2 regions of the Enterococcus avium genome follow, and region 2 is predicted to be linked to the other one. Evidence: riboswitches for the same ligand, from Rfam matches in the RefSeq annotation. Region 2 holds a riboswitch; the other holds the start of a gene.
The links. A riboswitch is a leader RNA that binds a small molecule or an ion and turns the genes downstream of it on or off. The one in region 2 is predicted to bind magnesium.

Region 1: another riboswitch for magnesium. It lies ahead of AUF14_RS20925 (FtsW/RodA/SpoVE family cell cycle protein); the one in region 2 lies ahead of mgtA (magnesium-translocating P-type ATPase).

Annotation. Positions count from the first base shown of each region.
Region 1 is NZ_NBSL01000003.1:1,113,056-1,116,481, forward strand. It holds gene AUF14_RS20920 (FtsW/RodA/SpoVE family cell cycle protein) at 1-237, opposite strand, end outside; gene AUF14_RS20925 (FtsW/RodA/SpoVE family cell cycle protein) at 209-1,357, opposite strand; M-box (ykoK) riboswitch at 1,470-1,638, opposite strand; gene AUF14_RS20930 (alpha/beta hydrolase) at 1,825-2,520, opposite strand; gene AUF14_RS20935 (pentapeptide repeat-containing protein) at 2,521-3,156, opposite strand.
Region 2 is NZ_NBSL01000002.1:1,073,442-1,076,867, reverse strand. It holds gene mgtA (magnesium-translocating P-type ATPase) at 1-1,932, opposite strand, end outside; M-box (ykoK) riboswitch at 2,105-2,270, opposite strand; gene AUF14_RS05585 (nitroreductase family protein) at 2,295-3,038, opposite strand; gene AUF14_RS05580 (aminotransferase-like domain-containing protein) at 3,039-3,426, opposite strand, start outside.

The DNA.
Region 1 (3,426 bases), on a different contig from region 2:
TGAAAGAACATAAAAAAGCGGGGCATATTTCAATAAATGAGACGTTGTAATGCGACTCACTATCCCCATTGCCGCTAATGAAAGCAAGCAAAAAAGAATCTGTTTCATCATTACACTTTTCACATCGATACCATCCAGCTCAGCTGCCAATGATTGAATACCGATACTAATTAGATAAAACAAGAAAAGCGGTAAAAATAGAGAATAATTAAATTCGTTGCTCAAACGTTTCATCATGTGTTTGGACCTCCGAAGATAATTTTAAGCAGATACCAAGAGCTGCAGAAAGAATCAAATAGCTAGTTCCGCCATAACTAATAAAAGGCAGAGGCACACCCGTCATGGGTATCAAGCCTAAAATACTTGCGATATTGATGCTTGTTTGGAACAATAACAAACTTCCCACACCGAAATAAATCAAACTAACTTGCTGGTTGCCTTCCTTCGATGCCAATACAAATAGACGAAGCGCAATCAAAAAAAGCAACGCCAATACGAATAACCCAACAATCACGCCTAACTCTTCAACCAAAATCGAATACACAAAATCCGTTTCGGCAACTGGAAGATAGCCCTTTTTGGTGATACTATTTCCTAGACCTCGACCAAAGAAGCCGCCATTATAAAGAGCATAATAGGAATTGCTCATTTGAAATCCTTTTCCATAAGGATCTAAAAATGGATCTCTGACTAATCGAATACGATCATAAGTATGAGCGAACAATTCAGGCAATAGATGATGACTACCCAGAAAAAGAATCATGCCGCCTGTCAAAACAATCCCCATAAAAATCGTTAGAAAGAGAATCACCGACAACTGATATGGTAATTGCGCAGTAGTTATGATTATTAATGCGATCCCCCAAATAATAATTGCACCCGTTACCTTTGGCTGGAGCAAAATCAATAATCCACTAAGTAAGACAAGGCCACAAGGAACCAACATTTCATGTCGTGTCCGTTTCACTCGGAAAAAGTAAGCTAAATAAAGAATTAATGCAACATTTGTCACTTCCGATGGCTGGAATTGGATTCCTAATATAGACACCCATCTCTGTGCACCATTAATGCTGACGCCCGCTATTTTTGCCAGCAGCAGACTAACCAACCCGATCACTAGCAATCCTTTTGCTAGTATTCCCTTTGTCAAAACATTGCTTTTCACATGAAAAATGAACGCAATAAGTAACCAACTCAGCCCAATAAAAATCGCTTGCTTGCTAAATAATGTTAACGGGTTTTCTCCTTCAGCCATCAGGCGATAGGAGCTCGCACTGAAGACAATTAAAAGACCGATTAGACTAACTCCCAAATAAGGTAGCAACAATAGCCAATCGATCTTTCTTTTTTTTATCATGTATAGCTCTCCCTTCATCAAGTAATTGTTTGAGACGAGAGAGTCCACAGTAAATAACCTAAAAAAAACACCAAACGTTAGCAAAAAAACTAACAAGTCTGGTGTCTCACACAATCAATCTCATCGTCTGAGTTTTAGCACTAAACAACGTAAAGAATTCCTTCTTAGCTATTTTATGAAAAGCCTTAATCCGACAATTCCTGTTTTACACATTGGCGTCTTTCGACGTTTCTGCGCAATAGCTTATATTTGTTTAGGAGCCTCACCTAACAAGTTTACTTATATTTACTTTCACAAAGAATACTACTTTTTTTATACGTAAATAGCAAAAAAAATCGTCATACCTTACGTCATCTTTAAAATCGCTTATGAAATCCTTTACTAAAAATTTACTAGGAAAAATATTCTTTTTATGATATTCAAATCGAAAAAAAGTATCCTAGCTAAAATTAACTAGGATACTTCTTTTAAATACTCTTTTTCAACCATTCCTGATAAACCTGCAACTGCTTTGTCGTATGGAAGAAATGCTCTCCTTCGTTAAAAACAGTTAATGAACTATTGGGTGTTTCAGAGAACTTTTCAATCGTTGCTCTTGAGGTCAGATTATCTTTGCTGCCATAAAGAATTTTTGTTGGAGCTGTCCAATTAATCGGATGCTCAACAACATACTTATAGTAGTCCCATTCCAGTGTCTTGATCGGCGTTTCGATAATCTTTTCCCGTTGCAGATCGGCTTTGGTTAATCCCGACCAAAGCAGCATATTTTCGATCAATTCCTGCATATCAACGATTGGTGATAGGAAGAGACTGTGTTCGATCGGTTTATTTTGACACGCTAACATACCAAAATAGGCCCCTATACTGCAGCCAAATAACGAAAATGTTTTTGTTTGCTCTTCCAGTTCATGCAAAATTTTATTCACATCGGCTACAACATTTTGCGGGTTTAACGCATAGTCAACTCCCTTTCGGTCGCCGTGTTCTGGCAGATCAAAGCTCCAAACTTGATATCCATTTTGTGTGGCAATCTCAGCCAACAATTGAATGACGGTATCTTCCTTATGAGATTGATCGCCGTGAAATGCTAAGATTATCTCATCGCTTGGTTCTCCCCAACAAATAACAGGAATCTTTTTGATATTCTTTTTTTCTCTTTTCATTTAAGCCTCCTCAATTTGTAAACCTAATCCAGCCGCAATGGTCATAGCTTGATAAGAATTCACTTTCAATCCTTTTAGATGCTCCATCGAAAAAGCTATCTTGCTAAATTGATTCGTAGTAAGATCCAATCCAGATAGTTTTGTCCGCATCCAGTTGCTATTATCCAATTCGTTATTGGACAAGAATAAATGCTTCCAAGTTACTTCAAAGAATTCGCTGTCCGTCATTTGACAATTTTCAAAGGCGACATTTTTTAAATTCGTCGCACTATATGAGCCGAAGTTAATCACACAATCCTTGAACTGACAATCCCTTAAATAACTCTCTGCGAAATTACAACCAGTCAATTTACAGCTTTCAAAAATAACCTGATGAAAGCTGCCACCGATCCATTCCAGATTTGAGAAATCACAATTCTTAAAAATTACATTACTCGCTTCAAATCGATATAATTTAGTCCGCTGCATCGTGATTTTCTCTAAAATCGAACGACGTAACACTAAATTTTCACAGGTTAAATAACTATAATCAAAATCCGTGCCATGGACATCCTCAATGGTTGCTTCATCTTCCAAGTAAAAATCCTCAGAGAAATTTTTCGGTAAAATCGGTGGTGCAGGATAATTCTTTTTCATTGCCTTGCTCCTTGTTCAATTTAAAGTATTAATTTTTTATCAAAAATTAATTTCAGTTTCTCGCCGTATATCATTCTGCTAAACCGCTCATTTGTGATCATCCTCAGAAGCACGTTTTTCTCTTGCATTCTTAGACACTGCAAAAAGCAGAACTGACATCCTTGTTCATTTTAAAGTAATGGAATTACACCATAGATCATTCTTCTAATGCTAAAAATTTACAGCTACATCTGTCCTCATTCAGGACTGCTTACAGTTTCCCACATTCAT
Region 2 (3,426 bases):
TTCTAATAAAATAATGGAACTAGCATCCTTTGTGATGTCGGCTGCTGTATCAACCGAAATTCCGACATCTGCTTTTCTTAAAGCAGGTGCATCATTGATGCCATCACCCATAAAGCCAACAGTGTGTCCCTTATTTTGCAAAGCTTCAATGATTCGTGATTTTTGCATCGGATTTAGTTTTGCAAACAGATTTGTAGTTTCAGCTGCTTGATACAGTTCATCGTCTGACATTTCATCGATTTGATTACCTAACACATATTGATCTGCAGGGATTCCCACATCCTGACAAACTTTTTGTGCCACGATCGCATTGTCGCCTGTTAGAACTTTTACCGCTACTCCGTGCTGCTGCAAGGATTTAATTGCCGGTTTAGCTGATGCCTTGGCAGGATCAAGGAAGCCCATGAAGCCCACCAAGGTCATATCTTTTTCATCATCTGTTGAATAGATGGCTTCATCATGTGCGTCACGACGAACAGCTACTGTAATGACACGCATGCCTTGACGATTCATTTTTTCATTGACGGTTTGTAGCTGTTGGCGAATTTCTGGGGTTAACTCTAGAATCTCTCCATCAATCTCCACATATTTACAAATTGCTGCCATTTCTTCAACCGCGCCCTTAGTGATCATCAATTGATGCTCGTCTGTTTTCATCACGACAGTTAAACGGCGACGAGAAAAATCAAAGGGAATCTCATCAATTTTTTGAACCATTTGATAGGGCAAATGTCGATCTTGTTCTTCAAAATAATTGATTACGGCAATATCCATCAAATTCTTCCAGCCCGTTTGATAGGTAGAATTCATGAATGCAAGGTCTAATACTTGTTCGTTTTCATTTCCTAAAGGGTCCAAATGTTGAACCAAAACAACTCGATCTTCCGTAATTGTCCCAGTTTTATCTGTACAGAGGACATCCATTCCACCTAAATTTTGGATTGAAGCCAACTCTTTCACAATCACTTTGTGTTTCGATAATGTCAATGCTCCTTTTGCCAAGTTAGAGCTCACAATCATCGGCAACATTTCAGGCGTCAAGCCGACTGCAACTGCAATGGCGAAGAAGAAGGCACTGCTCCAATCACCCTTCGTTAAGCCGTTTATCAGAAAAACTAATGGAAAAAGAATCATAACCATCCGCAGTAATAATTTGCTGACTCTAGCTAATCCTAAATCAAATGACGTTTTCCCCCGTTTGGATGTGGCATTTTTGGCGATATCTCCGAAAAATGTTTGCTGACCCGTTTTTAAAATAATGGCTTTTCCTTGACCACTTAGCACATCCGTTCCCATAAAAACCAGATTTGTTAAGTCTAATGCTGTGGCTTCTTCCGTCAATTCCTTGTCTTTTACTAGAAATTTTTCAACAGGCATCGATTCTCCTGTTAACGACGATTGGTTAACAAAAAGGTCTTTTGTCCAAATCAATACGGCATCTGCTGGAATCATATCACCAGTTGCTAACGTCAAAATATCACCAGGGACGACTTCATCCATCGGAATTTCTTTCGTTTCTCCATTACGGGTAATTGCCGCAGTATTTTCGATCATTTCCTTTAATTCGATGCTTGCCTTTTGCGAACGGTATTCTTGAATAAAGGTAATCAGCACACTAGCCAAAATCATGATCGTCATAACAACCGCCGCTTCTATGTCATTGGTTAATAAGGAAACAATTGCTAATGCAGCTAAGACATACACGAACGGATCATTAAATGCTTGTAAAAACAGCAAAATTCCTGGTGTTGGCTTCTGTGCTGAGACTTCATTTGGACCATATTCTTCCAATCGGCTTTGTGCATCTTCTTCAGATAATCCCTGTAAAGAGGTTCTCAGGTTTAGAAAAAGATCACGATCAGATAAAATCGCTAATTTCTTTAGCTCTTGGTCTTTGTTGACTTTGCGAGCAAGAAGGCTTTTTTTGTTCATCATAATGGTTCCTCCTAAAATTCAGGACAACCGCAGTCGTCCGCGAGTAATTACTTTTCGGTCGACTATCTTCATGATCCATCTTCCTCACATCCTTTCATTTCGTTAACAGTCTAGGCGCTTTAGGACACAAATAAAGCGCGCACTCGAAAATGAGCACGCGCGAAAGTTTCATTCATGTTCATCGTCGAGCTTTAGCACTATAGGGCGTAGACAGAATCTGTCAGCTACGTTATGAATCACCTTCACGATAATCCCTGTTATACCCATTGGCGTCTCTCGACATTTTTGGGCAGTAGCCTGTGTCCGTATAGGAGCCTCACCTAACAATTAATTTAATTTTCATCCTTACTATAAGTCACTTACTTATCGGTGTCAAACGTAACACTGAAAAATTTATTGATTTTCAGAAATTCATCAACTTTTTTGTTTGGTGAACTGCTGAAATAATCTGCAAACTTTTTGCTCCATAATTTCGTTTCACGAGCCTCTGCAAATTTTTCCATCGTATCATCATACTCTTCAATCAAAGAATAATCGTAATCTTTATATGTGTCATAATGAATCACCGCTTCTTCTGGCAATCTTGGTTTTATTCGCATATCCACATTAGGCTTTCCAATACTCAAGCCTGCGACCGGCAGCACATAATCGGGCAGTTTTAATAGTTTGCTTACCTCTGCAATATCTTTGCGAATAGACCCCACAACTACAGAACCTAATCCCAATGCTTCAGTCGCAATTACTGCATTTTCCAACGCTAACGCTGTATCGGTAACAGCCGTGATCAATGGATCAAATCCTTCGTTAATTCGATAATCCATCTCATACTGCTCAGCTACCTTTTGCGTCCGTTTCAAATCCGCTACAAATACTAAAAATACTGAACTATGCAGCATATGAGAATTTCCAGGATTCATTGCCACGAGCTGCCGGCGGATCTCCGTATCCCTTACGACAATGATGCTGTACATTTGACCGTTCATCCAGCTGGGAGCTTGACGACTAGCTTGCAGAATCTTTTGCAGCTCTGCTTCTGATAATTGGTAGGTTTCATCAAAATTCCGATATGTTCTGTGCTGATTCATCACTTCTAACGCTTCCATTTAACTCCTCCTTAATTCCTTTGAAATTACAAACAACTTAGAAAAAAATTCTTGTCGTGTTTGATCCGTCATTCGAGTATAATTCACTCTCATTGCCATTGTATCATTACTAAATAAAAATGCGGGGGCAATCACTAATTTTTCTCGCAGAAAAATATCCCAATCTTTTCGGGTTAAGCGCTGATGACGCCAAGTCAGATATACATAAATGCCACCCTCGATAGACGATATATGCCAATCCTCAGCAATTGATTTTGCCTGATCAATAAAATCTTTGGCCTTCTGCTTTAAAGTAACAACTAATTCTGCTTGGTTCTGCTCGAATTGTGGATCTGTTAAGGCAGTATGTGCAATGACCTGCGGAAAAACACTGATAGAAAAATCCATC